DNA from 4 places in the Serratia sp. TSA_7 genome. Region 3 is predicted to be linked to each of the others. Evidence: predicted binding sites of a transcription regulator. Region 3 holds the regulator's gene; each other region holds the start of a gene.
What was found. The regulator PurR, encoded in region 3, represses purine synthesis genes. The targets are predictions, from matches to a motif close to CANGCAAACGTTTGCNTG.
Positions count from the first base shown of each region.

Region 1: tusA (sulfurtransferase TusA) is a predicted target of PurR. The motif match lies at 2,948-2,965, and genes of this name have one in related genera.
Region 2: ACUTQW_RS22190 (nucleobase:cation symporter-2 family protein) is a predicted target of PurR. The motif match lies at 2,916-2,933, and genes of this name have one in related genera.
Region 4: ACUTQW_RS23230 (NCS2 family permease) is a predicted target of PurR. The motif match lies at 2,868-2,885, and genes of this name have one in related genera.

Region 1 covers NZ_JBQZFU010000005.1:56,654-61,368, reverse strand. Annotated here, with positions in the region: gene glpC (anaerobic glycerol-3-phosphate dehydrogenase subunit GlpC) at 1-998, shown strand, start outside; gene ACUTQW_RS16910 (DcrB family lipoprotein) at 1,046-1,609, opposite strand; gene ACUTQW_RS16905 (GNAT family N-acetyltransferase) at 1,690-2,124, opposite strand; gene ACUTQW_RS16900 (7-cyano-7-deazaguanine/7-aminomethyl-7-deazaguanine transporter) at 2,167-2,832, opposite strand; gene tusA (sulfurtransferase TusA) at 3,053-3,298, shown strand; gene ACUTQW_RS16890 (zinc/cadmium/mercury/lead-transporting ATPase) at 3,354-4,715, opposite strand, start outside.
Region 2 covers NZ_JBQZFU010000010.1:22,738-27,452, reverse strand. Annotated here, with positions in the region: gene recG (ATP-dependent DNA helicase RecG) at 1-1,477, shown strand, start outside; gene gltS (sodium/glutamate symporter) at 1,534-2,745, opposite strand; gene ACUTQW_RS22190 (nucleobase:cation symporter-2 family protein) at 2,987-4,387, shown strand; gene ACUTQW_RS22185 (AsmA family protein) at 4,519-4,715, shown strand, end outside.
Region 3 covers NZ_JBQZFU010000001.1:815,888-820,602, reverse strand. Annotated here, with positions in the region: gene ACUTQW_RS04035 (Grx4 family monothiol glutaredoxin) at 1-335, opposite strand, end outside; gene ACUTQW_RS04030 (C40 family peptidase) at 750-1,568, shown strand; gene cydH (cytochrome bd-I oxidase subunit CydH) at 1,782-1,871, opposite strand; gene purR (HTH-type transcriptional repressor PurR) at 2,196-3,221, shown strand; gene punR (DNA-binding transcriptional activator PunR) at 3,218-4,162, opposite strand; gene punC (purine nucleoside transporter PunC) at 4,287-4,715, shown strand, end outside.
Region 4 covers NZ_JBQZFU010000011.1:81,107-85,821, reverse strand. Annotated here, with positions in the region: gene ACUTQW_RS23235 (Na+/H+ antiporter) at 1-1,177, opposite strand, end outside; gene ACUTQW_RS23230 (NCS2 family permease) at 1,362-2,723, opposite strand; gene ACUTQW_RS23225 (VOC family protein) at 3,079-3,486, opposite strand; gene ACUTQW_RS23220 (glutathione S-transferase family protein) at 3,534-4,202, opposite strand; gene bhsA (multiple stress resistance protein BhsA) at 4,519-4,715, shown strand, end outside.

The sequences.
Region 1 (4,715 bases), on a different contig from region 3:
CCTGCCCGTCCGACGTCAAAATCGGCGATATCATTCAGCGCGCCCGCGCCGATTACGCTCAGAACAAACCGACGCTGCGCGACGCCATCCTCAGCCATACCGACATCATGGGGTCGCTGTCGACACCCTTTGCGCCCATAGTCAATGCCGCCACCGGTCTGAAACCGGTGCGTGCGCTGCTGGACAAAGCGCTGAAAATTGACCACCGCCGCGAGTTGCCAAAATACTCGTTCGGCACCTTCCGCCGCTGGTATCGTCGTCAGGCGCAGGCCCAGCAGCGCTATGCCGAACAGGTGGCGTTTTTTCACGGCTGCTTCGTCAATTACAACCATCCGCAGTTGGGCAAGGATCTGATCAAGGTCTTTAACGCGATGGATATCGGCGTGCAACTGCTGAAGCGCGAGAAATGTTGCGGCGTGCCTTTGATCGCCAACGGCTTTATCGCCCAGGCCAAAAAGCAGGCCGAAGTGAATGCCGAATCGCTGTATGAGGCGGTGTTGGAACGCGGAATTCCCGTGGTGGCGACCTCGTCGAGCTGTACCTTTACCTTACGTGATGAATATCCGCATCTGTTGGAGGTGGACACTTCGGCGGTGCGCGAGCGGGTAGAACTGGCGACGCGCTATTTGTATCGTCTGATCAACCAGGGCCGCACTCTGTCGCTGAAGCGCACGCCGTTGCGGGTGGCGTATCATACGCCGTGCCATATGGAGAAAATGGGCTGGACCGCCTATACGCTGGAGCTGTTGCGGCAAATTCCGGGGGTGGAGCTGATGGTGCTGGATTCGCAGTGTTGCGGCATTGCCGGCACTTACGGGTTTAAATCGGAGAACTATGCGACTTCGCAGGGGATTGGCGCTTCGCTGTTTCGCCAGATAGAGGAAAGCGGTGCGGATCTGGTGGTGACCGACTGCGAAACCTGCAAGTGGCAAATCGAGATGTCGACCAGTAAAAGCTGCGAACATCCGATCACCCTGCTGGCGCAGGCGTTGGCATAATCGGTGATGGGGTGGCGAAACGGGGCCGGCATGCCGGCCCCCTAAGGTTACTGCTTCAGTTTCAAGGTGCTGATGATGCCTTCGGCTTCACTTTGCGCCTGCTGCTGGTTATCTGCCGGCAGCGTGACCTGAATGGTCAGCATATTGTTATCCAGTGTGCCGATCAGGATCGAAGAGTAGGCTTTCTCGCCGCCGCTGGTGATGATGCTGTCCAGTTGACGCAGAGGGACGCCGTTAACGTCGATGGCTTTATTGGTAATCACCTGCAGATTGGCGTCACGCGAGCGCTGGGTGTCTTCCAGACGCTTGGCCAGCGTTTCCAGGTTGTCGGCGGTCTTGTCGCCGAGGATCACGATCAGCGCGCGCTGGCCGGTGCTGTCGGCGTAAACGTGCATGTTGTTCGCCTGGTTGCCCAGCTTACCGCTTTGGTCCGCCATGCCGACCGGCAGAGTGAACGCCAGTTTTCCGTCCAGTAAACTCACCTGTTGCCCGGCCGGTGCGCTGGCCGCAGCACCGCCCGCCGGCGCCTTGGTGTCTTTGGTGTCGCCGTCACAGGCCGCCAGGCCAAGCACTAACAGGCTGATACCCATCAATTTTGCTACTTTACGCATTGGGCTTCCTTCTTCCTTTCAGGTAGGTTTTTACTGCCGTATCGCAACCTATTCCACGTTGAAATGCAAGGCAGATGTTGTCACAAGGCTTTTTCAAGTAATAGCCGATAATCAGCCACTTCGCCTTTCTTTTCCAGTTGAACAATCTGATAGTGATGGCCGATGAGCATCGTCAACATCGCGCGGAATTGATTGCGTGTTTTCACGGTCAACCGCCGATATCCTTGCGCTCTCGCCCAGCGCTCCTGCTCGGCCAACAGTGCCCGCGCCACGCCGTGGCGGCGAAACGCCGGCAGCACGCCGCCCAGCCAGCTGTAAAATACTTTTTCTTGCGTCTGATAACCCAGTTTGAAACCGGCGGCTTGGCCGTCAACCTCGGCGATCAGCAGGTGGCAGGCGGACGGCCCGACGCGTTGCTGTAAATCGGCCAGGCTATGCAGGCCACCGAATTCGGGGATTTGCCGGTACAGGGCGTGGATTTCGTTGAAGGTAGCGTGGCGGGTGATTACTGTCATTGGCGGCCTCCGTAGGGTGCAGGCCGCCAATGATAACACGGCTCAGTTCGCTTGCAGGCTGCCGTCATTGCGGCGGACGGCAATGCGCTTAAGCAGCATATTCAGGAGTACGCCGTACATCGGCAGGAAAAACAGCAGGCAGATCAGAACCTTGAAGCTGTAATCCACCAGCGCGATCTCCACCCAGTTATTGGCCATAAAGGCATCGCTGCTCTTATAAAACGCAATAAAGAAGAACGACAGGGTATCGCTGATATTGCCGAGGAACATTGCCGCAGCAGGAGCAACCCACCAGGCGCTGCGTTGGCGCAGCCGGTTGAAAACGTGTACGTCGAGGATCTGACCGAGCACGTAAGCCATAAAGCTGGCGATGGCGATACGTGCCACAAACAGGTTAAAGCTGCCCAACGCGGCAAAGCCCTGCCATTCGCCCTGATAGGTCACGGTAGAAATCACGTACGAGATGAACAGCGCCGGGACCATTACCGAAAGAATGATACGCCGTGCCAGCGGGGCACCGAAAATACGCACCGTCAGATCGGTTGCCAGGAAGATGAACGGAAAGGTAAAGGCCCCCCAGGTGGTATGGAAGCCGAAAACGGTAATCGGCAACTGCACCAGGTAGTTACTGGAGGTAATGATGACAATATGGAACAGCGATAGCCAGACCAACGCGGTGAGGCGCTGCTGAGCGGTAAACGAATACATGTTGTAGCCTTTTTAGTCGTGGGGTGAGGGAACCCAGGGTGTCTTGTCGCAACAGCAAAATGCGCTGCGCGGCGGCATGATACGTGTTTGCGCAACCAATGCAATGGCTAAATTTAACGCAAACGTTAACGTATCTTGCGCAGAAAAACTACCGGCGTAAACTAGGCGCCAATGAGATGCGGCGGGCGTTCGCCGATCGCTTTTGATCGAGAAAAATTGCATGACTGACTTATTTGCCCAGGCAGACCAGACGCTTGACGCGCTGGGGCTGCGCTGTCCGGAACCGGTGATGATGGTGCGCAAGACCGTACGCCATATGGATGACGGTCAAACCCTGCTGATTATTGCCGATGATCCGGCCACCACCCGCGATATTCCGGGCTTCTGCCGCTTTATGGAGCACACGCTGGTGGCGCAGGAAACCGACAAGGCACCGTACCGCTACCTGTTACGCAAGGGCGTCTGACCGATGTGAGTTGCACCTCAGGGGGAATTGATTCACCCCTGAGGTATGCCGTTGCCTAGTTGCGTTTCTTCAGCAAGCGCAGTGCGTTGGCGGTGACCAGCGCGGTAGCGCCCGAGTCCGCCAGCACCGCCAGCCACAACCCGGTCATCCCCAGCAGTGTGGTGATCAGGAATATCCCTTTCAACCCCAGCGCAATGGTGATGTTCTGCCGGATATTGGCATGGGTAGCGCGCGAGATGCGGATCATTTCTGCCACACCGAGCAACCGGTTATGGGTCAGCGCCGCGTCGGCGGTTTCCAGCGCCACGTCGGTGCCGCTGCCCATGGCGATACCGATGCTTGAGGCTTTCATCGCCGGCGCATCGTTGATACCGTCGCCGATCATCGCCGTCGGGCGCAGTTCACTCAGTTCGATGACCGCTTTCACTTTATCTTCCGGCAGCAGCCCGGCTCGGTAATCGATCCCCAGTTCTGCGGCAATCGCCGCCGCCGCACGCGGGTTATCGCCGGTCAACATCACCCCGTGGATCCCCAGCGCGTTCAATTCGGCAATGGCCTGTTTAGCGTCGCTGCGCAGCGTATCACGCAGTGCCAGCAGGCCGATCGCTACGCCGTTTTCCAACACCACCACCGCCGTTTTGCCAGCGTTTTCCAGTTTTTCTACCTGGCTTTGCAACAAGGCGTCGAGCTGGCCTGCCACCAGTTTACCCGGTGCGCTGATCAACAGAGTTTTACCGTCAACCACGCCTTCCACCCCAACTCCCGCCAGAGCGCGACGCGCCTGAGCCGGCGGCAGAGGCGCACCATACTGCTCGGCCCGTTTGATAATCGCCTGCGCCAGCGGATGATGGGAGCCGGTTTCTACCGCGGCGGCCAGGGTCAGCAACTGCTGTTCGCTGATGCCGTTGATCGGCAGTACATCCGTGACCCTGGGCTTGCCTTCCGTCAGCGTGCCGGTTTTATCGAAAGCGATGGTTTGCACCTGGCCCAACTGTTCCAGCGCCGCGCCGCCTTTGATCAGGGCGCCGCGCCGAGTGGCCGCCGCCAGCCCGGAGGTAATTGCCGCCGGAGTGGATATGACCAGCGCACAAGGACAACCGATCAGCAGCAGGGTCAGGCCGCGGTAAATCCAGATATCCCAGGGCTGTGACAGCAGCAGCGGCGGCACCAGGATCACCGCAACGGCCAGCAGCATAATCGCTGGCGTGTAGTAACTGCTGAACCGGTCAAGGAAACGTTCGATAGGCGCTCGGCGTTCTTCGGCCTCTTCGATCAACTGCAGAATGCGGTCGATGGCGTTTTTGCCCGGCTCGGAAATCACCTTCATCTGCGCGGCCTGATCGACCGACAGGCTGCCCGCCGCGACTTTCTGGCCCTGCTGACGTTCGACCGGCACCGATTCGCCGGTCAGGGCGCT
Region 2 (4,715 bases), on a different contig from region 3:
CCGCCCGCCGCCGGATATCCAGCTGGAAGATTTGGAACAGGGCAAGCATCCGGCGCAAAAACGCCTGATCCTGGAAGAGCTGCTGGCGCATAACCTCAGCATGCTGGCGGTACGCGCCGGCGCGCAGAGTTATCAGGCGCTGCCGCTGATGCCGGATGACCGTCTGAAACAACAATTTCTCGCCGAATTGCCGTTCTCGCCGACCGGCGCGCAAGAGCGCGTGGTGGCCGATATCGAAGCCGATATGCAAAAAGGCTTCCCGATGATGCGGCTGGTACAAGGTGATGTCGGCTCAGGCAAAACGCTGGTAGCAGCGCTGGCGGCGCTGCGCGCCATCGCCCACGGCAAACAGGTGGCATTGATGGCGCCCACCGAGCTGCTGGCCGAACAACACGCCAATAACTTCCGCCAGTGGTTTGAACCGCTGGGGCTTGAAGTCGGCTGGCTGGCCGGCAAGCAAAAAGGCAAGGCACGCATTGCTCAGCAGGAAGCGATCGCCAGCGGAAAAGTGTCGATGGTGGTCGGTACGCACGCCATCTTCCAGGAACAGGTACAGTTTTCCGGCCTGGCGCTGGTGATCATCGACGAACAGCACCGGTTTGGCGTGCACCAACGGCTGGCTCTATGGGAAAAGGGCGAGGAGCAAGGCTTCCATGCCCACCAGTTGATCATGACCGCCACGCCAATCCCACGCACGCTGGCAATGACCGCCTATGCCGATCTCGATACCTCGGTGATCGACGAACTGCCGCCAGGCAGGACACCGGTCACCACCGTCGCCATTCCTGACACCCGGCGCGCCGATATTATCCAGCGGGTAAAAAGCGCCTGTATGGAAGAAGGCCGGCAGGCGTACTGGGTCTGTACGTTGATCGAGGAGTCGGAGTTGCTGGAAGCGCAGGCGGCAGAAGCCACCTGGGAAGAGTTGAAGACTGCACTGCCCGAACTGAAAGTCGCTCTGGTTCACGGCCGCATGAAAGCGCAGGAAAAGCAGGCGGTAATGCAGGCCTTTAAACAGGGTGAGTTACAGCTGTTGGTGGCAACCACCGTGATCGAAGTGGGCGTCGACGTACCGAACGCCAGCCTGATGATCATCGAAAACCCGGAGCGGCTTGGATTGGCGCAACTGCATCAGTTGCGCGGCCGCGTTGGCCGTGGCGCTGTGGCATCGCATTGCGTGCTGTTGTACAAAACCCCGCTGAGTAAAACTGCGCAGAAACGTCTGCAGGTTCTGCGCGACAGTAACGATGGCTTTGTGATTGCCCAGCGCGATCTGGAAATTCGTGGCCCAGGCGAGCTGCTTGGGACGCGCCAGACCGGCAGTGCGGAGTTCAAGGTGGCCGACTTGCTGCGCGACCAGGCGATGATACCGGAAGTGCAACGCGTCGCCCGTCATATTCACCAGCAGTACCCGGAACATGCCCGCGCCCTGATTGAACGCTGGCTACCGGAGAAAGCGCGCTACTCCAACGCCTGACCCTCAGCCATAGACAAGGGCGCCAATGGCGCCCTTGCTTACCTCTCGAACGTTATTCAGCCCACCGCCGGGAATACCGGCAACAGCAGATACAGCTTAATCACGATCGCGTTGGCGATATCGATAAAGAACGCCCCCACCATCGGCACCACCAGAAACGCCAGATGCGAGGGACCGAAGCGATCGGTAATCGCCTGCATATTGGCGATCGCCGTTGGCGTAGCGCCCATGCCAAAACCACAGTGGCCCGCAGCCAGTACCGCCGCATCGTAGTTTTTACCCATCACCCGGTAAGTGACGAAAATCGCGTAGAGCGCCATCACCAGTGTCTGCACAGCCAGAATGGCCAGCATCGGCAGCGCCAGCGACGCCAACTCCCACAGGCGCAGGCTCATCAGCGCCATGGCCAGAAACAGTGACAGGCTGACGTTCCCCAGCACCGACACCGCCCGTTCGAACACGGTGTAAAAACCGCTGAACGCCAGCGTATTGCTGAGGATCACGCCGACAAACAACACGCAAACAAAGTTTGGCAATTCAAACACCGTGCCATTCAACAGACCGGCAATAAACTGGCCCAGGCTCAAGCAGATGGCGATCATCGCGATAGTTTCGATCATCACCAAGGACGTGATCAGTCGACCGCTTTCCGGCTTTTCAAAACCGCTCGGTTGCACGCTATCTTCCGGTGTGCCCTCCGGCGTAGAGGAGTGTTTCACCAGGTAACGCGCCACCGGACCACCGATCAGGCCGCCCAGCACCAGGCCGAAAGTCGCACAGGCCATCGCCACTTCGGTCGCGTTTTCAAACCCATAGCGTTCGATAAACAGCTTGCTCCAGGCTGCGCCGGTACCATGACCGCCGGATAGCGTAATTGAACCGGCGATCAGGCCCATCAGCGGATCCAAGCCCAGTATTTTCGCCATGCCGATGCCAATGGCGTTCTGCACCAGCAGCAGGCCCAGCACCACAAACAGGAACACCATTAGCGCTCTGCCACCCGCGCGCAACCGCGCCAGGTTGGCATTCAGGCCGATGGTGGCGAAGAAGGCCAGCATCAACGGGTCTTTCAGCGACATATCGAAGCTGATTTCCCAGTTAGCGAACTTTTTCAGGGCTAACAACAAGAGCGCCACCAGCAACCCACCGGCGACAGGTGCGGGAATAGTGTATTTTCGCAACAGCGGAATGCTTGTGACGCATTTGCCCCCAAGGAGCAAAACCAGCGTTGCCGCGACTAACGTGCCATAAGTATCAAGATGAAACATCCGGGTACTCCCTGTAACGGAAAAGATCCAATAAGAAATAATAAGTTATAGAAAACCGCTTAGTTTTTAAAACTTGATGAGGGTGGGATTAGAAGTAAAAAATGCTGAGAAGACAAGAAAAAATGAACAAAAATACGACATAAGCATTGATAACCCCGACGTAATATTAGGGCGCAACCGTTTGCTTTTGCGGGGTGGATCATTAAAATGCCTGCTTTGCCGTTTCTGGAAATGTCACATCATGACCATGCCATCCACCGAGCTTGATGCCGTGCAAAAAGCCGCCGTAACGCCCCACACCAGTGAACTGATTTATCGCCTGGAAGACCGCCCGCCGCTGCCGCAAACGCTGTTTGCCGCCGGTCAGCATCTGCTGGCGATGTTCGTGGCGGTCATCACCCCGGCTCTGTTGATCTGTCAGGCGCTCGGTCTGCCGGCACAGGATACTCAGCACATTATCAGCATGTCTTTGTTTGCCTCCGGTCTGGCCTCCATTCTGCAAATTAAAACCTGGGGACCCGTCGGTTCCGGCCTGCTGTCGATTCAGGGCACCAGTTTCAACTTTGTTTCGCCACTGATTATGGGCGGGCTGGCGCTGAAGAACGGCGGTGCCGACGTCCCCACCATGATGGCCGCGCTATTCGGCACGCTGATGGTCGCTTCCTGCACCGAGATCTTGCTTTCCCGCGTGCTGCACCTGGCGCGACGCATCATCACCCCGCTGGTCTCCGGCATTGTGGTGATGATTATCGGGTTGTCGCTGATTCAGGTTGGGCTGACCTCCATCGGCGGCGGCTATGCCGCGATGAGCGGAGGCAGCTTCGGCGCACCGAAAAATCTGCTGCTGGCCGGCGCGGTATTGGCGGTGATTATTCTGCTTAACCGCCAGCGCAACCCGTACCTGCGCGTCGCCTCGCTGGTGATCGCCATGGCGGTCGGCTACCTGCTGGCCTGGGCGATGGACATGCTGCCGGCAAGCCAACCGGCTCCGCAAACGGCGGCAGTCACCCTGCCGATCCCGCTGTATTATGGCCTGGGCTTTGACTGGAGCCTGCTGCTGCCACTGATGCTGATCTTTATGGTTACCTCGCTGGAAACCATCGGCGACATCACCGCCACCTCAGACGTGTCGGAACAGCCGGTCAGCGGCCCGCTGTATATGAAGCGCCTGAAGGGCGGCGTGCTGGCCAACGGCCTGAACTCGATGCTGTCGGCGGTGTTCAACACCTTCCCCAACTCCTGTTTTGGTCAGAACAACGGCGTGATCCAATTGACCGGGGTTGCCAGCCGTTACGTCGGTTTTGTGGTGGCGCTGATGCTGATCGCGCTGGGTTTGTTCCCGGCAGTGGCCAATTTCGTGCAACATATTCCTGAGCCGGTGCTTGGCGGTGCTACCCTGGTAATGTTCGGTACCATCGCCGCCTCCGGCGTGCGTATCGTGTCACGCGAAAGGCTGAACCGCCGCGCGATCATGATCATGGCGCTGTCGCTGGCCGTCGGCATGGGCGTTTCTCAGCAACCGCTGATCCTGCAGTTCGCGCCCGACTGGCTGAAAACCCTGCTCTCCTCAGGCATTGCCGCCGGCGGCATCACCGCCATCGTGCTCAACCTGGTGTTCCCGCACGAACACGAGAAGCCATAATCCGCCGCACTGCCTGCCACAAACGGCCGCTTGCGGCCGTTTTTTATTGCCTATCAGACCATTGCACTTGAGATGCCCGGCCAATTGCGGCATAAACAGGGTATCTTTTTTGACCGACGCGGATGTAGACGATGAAATTTATCGGAAAACTGTTGCTGACGTTGCTGCTGCTGGTAGTGCTTGCCATTGTGCTGTTGTACGTCGTGGGGCAAACCGGCTGGGCGGCGGGCTGGCTTAGCCGTTGGATCAGCGACAACAGCGAATATCGCCTGTCGGTGGCAAAAATCTCGCACTCATGGAATCAGCCGGGCCAAATCAGCCTGGAAGA
Region 3 (4,715 bases):
TGGTCTTCTTGCTCTTTGTACTTCGCTGCCGTTTCTTTGATCAGCTGTTGCAGTTCGCCGCGCTGATACATTTCGATAATGATATCACAGCCGCCTACCAGCTCACCGTCTACCCACAGCTGCGGGAAAGTCGGCCAGTTGGCGTACTTCGGCAACTCGGAGCGGATGTCCGGATTCTGCAGAATATCAACGTAGGCAAAGCGTTCGCCACAAGCAGACAGCGCCTGCACTGCTTGCGCAGAGAAACCGCAGTTTGGCAATTTCGGTGAACCTTTCATGTACAGCAGAATTGGGTTCTCACCGATCTGCTGCTGAATTTTTTCAATCGTCGTCATTTATTGCTTCCTCAAGCCACATCTCATGGCCACAACATGCATCACACTGGCTATTGTAGCGGCTGGAACAGTCGCAAGAAAACGCCATCTTTTGCAAGGGTATTCCCCGTTGCCAATCGCATCTCACCGGCAAAGGCCGTTCCGGTTAAAACATACGCTCAGAATAACATTTTTAATCCGACCATTTCACTAATATATTTTTCCGCCACTCGGTATCCTTTAATAATTCCGACAGCGGAGAAAGGTGATTTTTTATACATCAACGGATTGATTTTTCAACAAAAAAAATGCTGTTAACGTTTTCTCACAATATGGATTATCATTTATGAGTTCTTCGCTGTTTTATATGGCGAAATTGGGGAATACTGTCATTCTTTCGATATCTGTTCCGGGGCCAAGGTTGGTAACGTCGACATGCGTTTAATTCTTACGCTTTTTGTGCTGTTGTTTACACAGCTATTCTTAAATCTGGCGCACGCTGCGCCACAGGCGCGTATTGCCGCCGAGCAGCGCAAAAGCCACGTTAATGAAGCCCGGCCGGATGACCGCAAGAAAAAGAAAGCGGCAAAGGCCAGCAAAAAAGTGAAAGTCACTGCTCCGCCAAAAACAGCCAAGGTTTCCAAAACCAAAACAGAAAAAACCGCTAAAAAGATCGTCAGCGCAAAATCGAAACACCAAACCCAGAAAATAGCCAAAATCAAAGTGACCCCACCGAAAAAGGGTTACAAAAAAGGCTATGGCCGTCACCGGGAACCCGGCATGGCCACCGCCAAATTGGCTCGCGACGAAAAACCGCTGAAACTCAGCCCGGCGCACAAAAAGCGCTATCAGCACGCCAAGCAAACCGCGATGGCCAAGCTGATGGATCAAATGGGCAAACCTTATCGCTGGGGCGGCACTTCGCCAAGAACCGGTTTTGACTGTAGCGGACTGATTTATTACGCCTATAAAGACGTAGTGAAAATCAAGATGCCGCGTACTGCCAACGAGATGTATCACCTGCGCGACGCGGCGCCGATCAAGAAAAACGAGCTGGAAAGCGGTGACCTGGTGTTCTTCCGCATCAACAACCGCGGCGTGGCCGATCACGTCGGCGTCTATCTGGGCAACGGCAAATTCATTCAGTCACCGCGTACCGGTGAGGAAATCCGTATCAGCCAGTTGGACAACGACTACTGGCAAAACCACTACATTGGCGCCCGCCGTGTGGTAACACCGAAAACCATTCGATAATCGCCTCCGCGGCTGGCCCCCCAGCCGCACGCCTCACCGCCTACCGCAAGCGTTCTGATCTTAGGCCTTTTCGTCGCTCTCAGACCACGGTTTCGCGAAGCCGCATGGAAAACATCCGGCAGTGGGTGAACGGAGCACTTGTGGAAAAATCTGACGTAGCGGTGGGAAAATGCGAACAAGCGCAGTGAACTGCGCCTGTGTGACAACCGGGGATCAGTTCAACGCCGCGGTGAAGCTAAAAGCAATAATAACGGCCAGCGCACACACAGTGGTGAACAGTGACATTTTCAGATCGGTATCCATTACAACTCCTTTTCAGACGGGTTATCCCAAGGATAAAAGGCACACAATTAATGCGTCAAACCATTTTCCCACAGTTAGACAATAAAATCTTGTTATCATTTCCCGGTTTATAATACTGATTACCTCTTCCACTTTGGCTCAATATGGGACAAAATTCGCAGTTCACAACTGCGTACCGGCAAAAATGCCCCTCCTGACCAAACGCTGACGACTTCAATACACTAAAAACTCAGCTTCGCTTATTTGGAAGAAGGATCTACGCAGGCAAACGATTAACATCACACTTACATGCTGCAACATGTGAGTTCAGGAGTCATTCTTTACATGGCAACGATTAAAGATGTGGCCAAACGCGCTGGCGTTTCCACCACCACCGTTTCGCACGTCATCAATAAGACTCGTTTCGTCGCCGAAGAGACTAAAGCGGCCGTTGCGGCCGCGATCAAAGAGCTGCACTATTCTCCCAGCGCCGTGGCGCGCAGCCTGAAAGTCAATCACACCAAATCTATCGGTCTGCTGGCTACCTCCAGCGAAGCGCCCTATTTCGCCGAAGTGATCGAGGCGGTGGAAAACAGCTGCTACAGCAAAGGCTATACGCTGATCCTGTGTAACTCGCACAATAACCTCGACAAGCAACGCGCTTATCTGGCGATGCTGGCGCAAAAACGCGTCGATGGCCTGCTGGTGATGTGCTCTGAATACCCGGATCAATTGCTGGGGATGTTGGAAGATTACCGTAACATCCCAATGGTGGTCATGGACTGGGGCGCAGCACGCGGTGATTTTACCGATACCATTATCGACAACGCCTTCGAAGGCGGTTATCTGGCCGGCCGCTATCTGATCGAGCGTGGCCACCGTGAGATTGGCGCCATTCCGGGCCAATTAGCGCGCAACACCGGCGGCGGCCGCCATCAGGGCTTTTTAAAAGCCATGGAAGAAGCCAATATCGAGGTGCGCGACGAGTGGATTGTACAAGGTGACTTCGAACCGGAATCCGGCTACAAGGCCATGCACCAGATATTATCGCAGAAACAGCGCCCAACGGCGGTATTCTGCGGCGGCGACATCATGGCAATGGGCGCTATTTGCGCCGCTGATGAGCTGGGGTTGCGCGTACCGCAGGATATTTCCGTTATTGGTTACGATAATGTGCGCAACGCCCGCTATTTCACGCCGGCACTGACGACCATCCATCAGCCCAAAGAGCGTTTGGGCGAGATGGCGTTCACCATGCTGCTGGATCGCATCATCAGCAAGCGTGAAGAATCGCAAGTCATTGAAGTACATCCGAAGCTGGTTGAACGCCGCTCGGTCGCCGACGGCCCCTTCATCGATTACCGCCGCTAGTCGCCTGCGCCGGGAGCCAAAGCGGCTTCCGGCGTCACTTCGCTTAACCATTCCTGATTCAAGGTTTCGCTGTCCCCCAGGTAATCCAGCAGCCAGGCCATCGCCGGCGATGGGGTATTCTGCTGCCAGGTCAGGCAACATGGGCTGGCGGGAAATGGCTGTTGCAGTTGCAGCGCCACCAATTCACCACGCTGTACCAACGGCAATACCTGATGCGCAGGCATCATGCCGACGCACAATCCGGCGCACAGGCAATCCACCGCAGAGGCCCAATCCGGCACCACCAGCCGCCGTTGATTGTCCAGCGTCCAGGTGACCCGCTTGGGCAGATTGCGTGACGTATCCTCCAGACACAGCGAAGGGAAAGGCCGGAGCTGATCATCTTTCAGCAGGCCATCCAACCCCGCCAAGGGATGCTGGGGGCTGGCGACACACAACCAACGCATGTCGCCCATGTCGCGAAAGGCGAAACCGCCGCCAACCGGCACCGCCCGCGTAGCGCCGATCGCCATATCGGCACGCCCGTCCACCAGCGCATCCCATACGCCGTTAAACACTTCGGGTTGGACCAACAGCTCGACATCGGGGAATTGACGGTAAAAATCCAGCACCAGCTGACGGCAGCGCTGCGGTTTGACGATGATATCCACCGCAATTTTTAATTGGCCACGCCAACCATTGGCCACCTGCTGGCACTGCCTGCGAGTGTCGAGCATTTTTTTGATGACACCGCGCGCTTCCTGAATAAACAGCGTGCCGGCCGGCGTCAGTTCTACATCGCGATGACGCCGTTCAAATAGCGGTACCGCCAACCATTGTTCCAGTTGCCGCACAGTATAGCTAACCGCCGAAGGTACCCGGTGCAGTTCCTGCGCCGCCGCGCTGAAGCTGCCGGTGCGGGCGACCGCGTCCACGACATCAAGCGAATATTCAGACCACATGATTTTTGCCTTCAATTTTTTTAACAGCACTTCGCAAATATTACCGTTTCACAAGCAGAGATCCAGCCGGATACACTTGCCGGCGCTAAAAACCTGCGACAATAAAATATTAATGAGAAATACCATGCGAAATTCCTTTGGTTTTATGTTCTATCTTGCCGGCCTGAGCATGCTGGGTTACCTGGCCACCGACATGTATCTGCCCGCCTTTGGCGCTATGCAGCAAGATCTGCAAATTTCCGCCGGCGCAATCAGCGCCAGCCTTAGCATTTTCCTGGCCGGATTTGCCTTTGCTCAACTGCTCTGGGGACCGCTCTCCGATAATTTGGGCCGTAAACCCGTGCTGCTGATTGGCCTGGCGCTGTTTGCTCTGGGCTGCCTCGGCATGCTGTGGGTGCAAAATGCCGTCCAATTGTGGTCGCTGCGCTTTATCCAGGCGATCGGTGTGTGTTCAGCCGCCGTCACCTGGCAGGCACTGGTCATTGACCGCTACCGTGAAGGCAAGGCCAACCGCGTATTCGCCACCATTATGCCGCTGGTAGCACTTTCGCCT
Region 4 (4,715 bases), on a different contig from region 3:
CCGGGAAGGCGGTGCCGTCACTTAACAGCAGCGGAATCGACAGCACACCGGCCAACGTGATCGCCCCACGCACCCCAGCGAACGACGCTATCCACAGCTCACGCGTACTGTAATCGCCAAACTGCAGTGGCCGTTTTTTCATAAAACGCCGGCTGGCGTTTTTCATCAGCCACAGCCAGGTAAAGCGCAGCAACAACAACGCTGCGTAGATAATCGCCACATCGGCGAACAGGTACCAGGTCTGAATGGTCGGATCCAGCTCCGCCTGCAGGATTGAGGTTTCCAGGATCCCCGGCAGTTGCAGGCCCAACATGATGAACACCATGCCGTTAAACACGAACTCCAGCATCGCCCAGACGCTGTTGGCGCGCAGGCGCATCGCCAGTGGCGCATTGCGGATCACGCCGGACTGGCTGATGGTCATCCCCGCGGCAACCGCGGCCAGAATGCCGGAGACGCCGATATGTTCGGCAATCAGATAAGAAGCGAACGGCAACAGCAGCAGGAACACGATCTGCGTGGCCGGATCATCGCCGCTCCAGCGGCTCATCATCCGCAGCGATTTGCTGTAGCACCAGGTAACAGCCACGCCGGCCAGCAGGCCGCCGATAGCGACCTTCAAGAACTCCAGAGTGGCGCCGCCCACGGTAAACACCATGGTGCCCATCGCCACCGCGATGGCGAACTTGAGCGAAACCAGGCCGGACGCGTCGTTCATCAGCGCCTCGCCTTCCAGCACGCCCATGATCGGTTTCGGAATACGCCCTTTACCGACGATGCCGCCCAGCGCCACGGCGTCCGTTGGCGACAGCACTGCCGCCAGCGCAAACGCCGCCACCAGCGGGATACCCGGCACCATGGCGTAAATCAGGTAACCGACACCGACCACGGTAAGCAACACCAGCACCAGCGCCAGCCCCAGGATTTCACGGCCGTGATGCAGAAATTCGCGCGTTGGGGTTTTCCAACCGTCGGCAAACAGCAGCGGCGGGATAAACAGCACCAGGAACAGTTCGGGGTCAAAGTCGACATGCAGCCCGAAATGCGGCCAGGCCAGCAGAGCCCCGATGGCAATTTGCATTAACGGCAGCGGTATCTGGAACGGCAACATACGTGTCACCACCCCGGACAGAGAAACCACCAGGATCAAAATGAGGATTGTAAAAAATATTTCCATGCTTTCCTTAGACTCTCGGGTTCAGATTACATCTCTGATGTATACCCCGATAGTAGATCACTTTTTTTACAGCGATTAAAGCTTGTTGTGCTTTTCAAAACGCAGCACAGAAAGAAGAAGACTTTTCTGAAGGGGAAGAAGGTCAGATTTTCCCCCACCCAACGGGTGGGGGAAACACAGCGGATTAAATCGCCCAACCGCCGGCATAGAACACCACCAGCGCCACCGCGATCAGCACGGTGCCGATATTCAGCTTGCGCCATTCACCGGAGCAAATGCGGCCAATCACCAGCGAGCTGAAGCCCAGCATGATACCGGTGACGATATTGCAGGTCAGCACGATAAACACCGCGCACAGCAGGCCGGACATGGCGTCGACAAAGTCGTTGAAGTCCAGCTTGGTGACGTTGCTCAACATCAGCAGGCCGACGTACATCAGCGCCGGCGCAGTAGCGTAAATCGGCACCAGATAAGACAGCGGCGACAAGAACAGGATCAGCAGGAACAACAGGCCGACTACGGTTGCGGTCAGGCCGGTTTTACCGCCCGCCGCGGTGCCCGCTGCGGATTCGATATAGACCGCCGCCGGGGCCGCGCCCACCAGGCCGGAGAAAATGCTGCTCAGGGAATCCGAGGTCAGCGCCTTGCCGCCGTTGATGATCTGCCCGTCCTTATCCAGCAGGTTGGCCTGCCCGGCCACCGCGCGAATGGTGCCGGTAGCGTCAAACACTGCGGTCATCACCAGTGCCAGCACGCTCGGCAACACCACCGGTTGCAACGCACCCATGATATCCAGGCTGAAGATCAACGAATTGCCATTGGCGTCCGCCAGGCTTGGCATGGCGAACAGCCCCTGATATTTCACCGCGGGGTCAAACAGCAGGCCAATCACCGAAATGGCGATGATCACCAGCAGAATACCGCCGGGTACACGCAGTTTTTCCAACCCGAAAATCACCGCCAGACCGAGCAACGTCATCACCACCGGGAAAGAGGTGAACGCGCCCAGCGCCACCGGCAGGCCATCCAGCGGATTCTTCACTACCAGACCCACGCCGTTGGCGGCGATCAGCAGCAGGAAAAGACCGATGCCGATACCGGTACCGTGCGCCACGCCCATCGGCAAATTGCGCAAGATCCAGGAACGGATGCCGGTTATCGAGATGATGGTGAACAGCACGCCCATCAGGAAGACCGCGCCCAGCGCCACCGGAATGCTGATGTGCTGGCCCAGCACCAGGCTGAAAGCGGTAAAGGCGGTCAGGGAAATCGCACAACCGATGGCCATCGGCAGGTTAGCCCATAGCCCCATCAGCAATGAGCCGAGGCCGGCGACCAGGCAGGTGGCAACAAATACCGCCGTTGGCGGGAAGCCCGCTTTGCCCAACATGCTCGGCACCACGATCACCGAGTAAACCATCGCCAGGAAAGTGGTTAATCCCGCCACCACTTCCTGACGCACGGAGCTGCCGCGTGCGGAAATATTAAAATAGCCATCAAGCCCGCCTTTTGGTTTAACGGCGTTGTTCGCTTGAGAATTCGACATGTTGCTGTCCCCTGTATTTCATTGCCAGCCCGTTTCACAAGGCTTGTTGCTTGTTATTCCGCCCACGCATGTTCATTACGGAATCGTTTCCATCACGTCAGCTTCCCTGCCCTTCGGCCGCACCGCCCATCGGCGTGGCGTTAAAAGGCAAACGTTTAACTCTCATCGCGTGATACGGGTGATTTATGGTGGTTTATTCAAGGCAAACGATTATCCGGCCTTCCATACCCTCTGATCAACCAAGATCGCGGCAATTCATGCAGAAAAGCGCCGGGATCAATCATTATCGAAAAGGCAAGATTTGTCACATAGGTAAATCCGATGGGGCGCCCCCGGCTCAGGGGGCAAAAACCGGCTACTGAGCCTGTGCGGCTTTTTCATCCATGTACATCAGTTCCCAGATATGGCCGTCCAAATCCTGGAAACCGTGGCCGTACATAGAACCGTAATCCTGCGGCTGATTATAGGTATTGCCGCCGGCGGCAATCGCCTTGCGCACCAGGCTGTCCACCGCCGCCCGGCTGGGCTGCGACAGACAAAGCAGCACTTCGGTCGCCCTCCTGGCATCGCCAATCGGGTTCGGGGTGAACATTTTGAATTTATCGTGAGTCAGCAACATTACATAAATGCTCTCGCTGACCACCATGCAAGCGGCGGTATCATCGGTAAACTGCTGATTAAAGCTGAAACCCAACTGGGTGAAAAACTCGATGGATGCGGGCAAATTGTCCACCGGCAGGTTAACAAAAATTTGCGTAGGCATAGGCTATCTCCAAACAGAGGTTAACCCGTCAAGTATAGTTCATGCCCTCAGCTCAGCAGTTCGTAAGGGCCGCCCTGCTCCAACGCCCGCTGGTAAGCCGGCCGGGTATGGATACGCTGCAGATAGCCGCGCAGCTTCGGGCAATTGTCCAGCGAACCGCGCGCCGCCATCGCTTCCAGCGGAAAGCTCATCTGGATATCCGCCGCGCTGAATTCGTTGCCGACAAACCAGGTGCTTTTGCTCAGGTGCTGCTCAAGATAATCGCGATGCGTGGCGATCTGTTTGTCCAGATATTCCCGCTGAACCCCTTTGCCAATCGCCCCCGCTAGCGGCCGCAACAACCAGGGGACCGGCGATTGACCCAGGCGGCTGAACACCAGCTTCATGACCTGCAGCGGCATCAGCGATCCTTCCGCATAATGCAGCCAGTAACGGTATTGTTGGCGAGCATGATGGTCGGTCGGGATAAACAGCCCCTGGGCATCGTAGGCTTCTTGCAAATATTCGATAATGGCGCCGGACTCCGCCAGGGTCAGATCGCCATCGACAATCACCGGGGATTTGCCCAACGGGTGGATCTTTTTCAGCTCCGGCGGCGCCAGCAGGGTTTGCGGATCGCGTTGGTAACGCTGTACCTGATAAGGCACACCCAATTCTTCCAGAAACCACAAGATACGCTGCGAGCGTGAATTATTCAGATGGTGCACGATAACCATGAAGTTTCTCCAATCCGTTGCCAACCCAGTTCGCCAGTCTGCACGCCGTTACCGATTTGCAGCGGCACGGTGCGCAACGTCAGTCGATCGTCAGTGAAGCGGTAAAAGCGGATCTGATGCCATTGCGCTCCCCTTTAAGAATCACCTTTAAAGGGTAGTGGCGATTGTTCCAGCACGCCAGCGCTCAAAATTAAGTCAATTTATTTGAATAAAATACTCAAAACTCTCCGATTTTCTCTGTGGGCATGTCGGCCTATTATTCAACACATCGAGAGGAAACAACCTCTCACCTGACAAATACTCTGAGGATTGAATCATGAAAAACATCAAAATTTTTGCTACGGCTCTACTGCTGACTACCGCCTCTTTCGCCACCGTTGCCGCTGACCAGCCTTCCAGCCAACCTGCCGCCGACGCTCAGAAAATCGGTGTCGTCTCCGTTGCCGGCGCTTCTAACCTGAGCGCACTGGAAACCGAACTGGCTAACAAGGCCGCAGCATCAGGCGCCAGCTC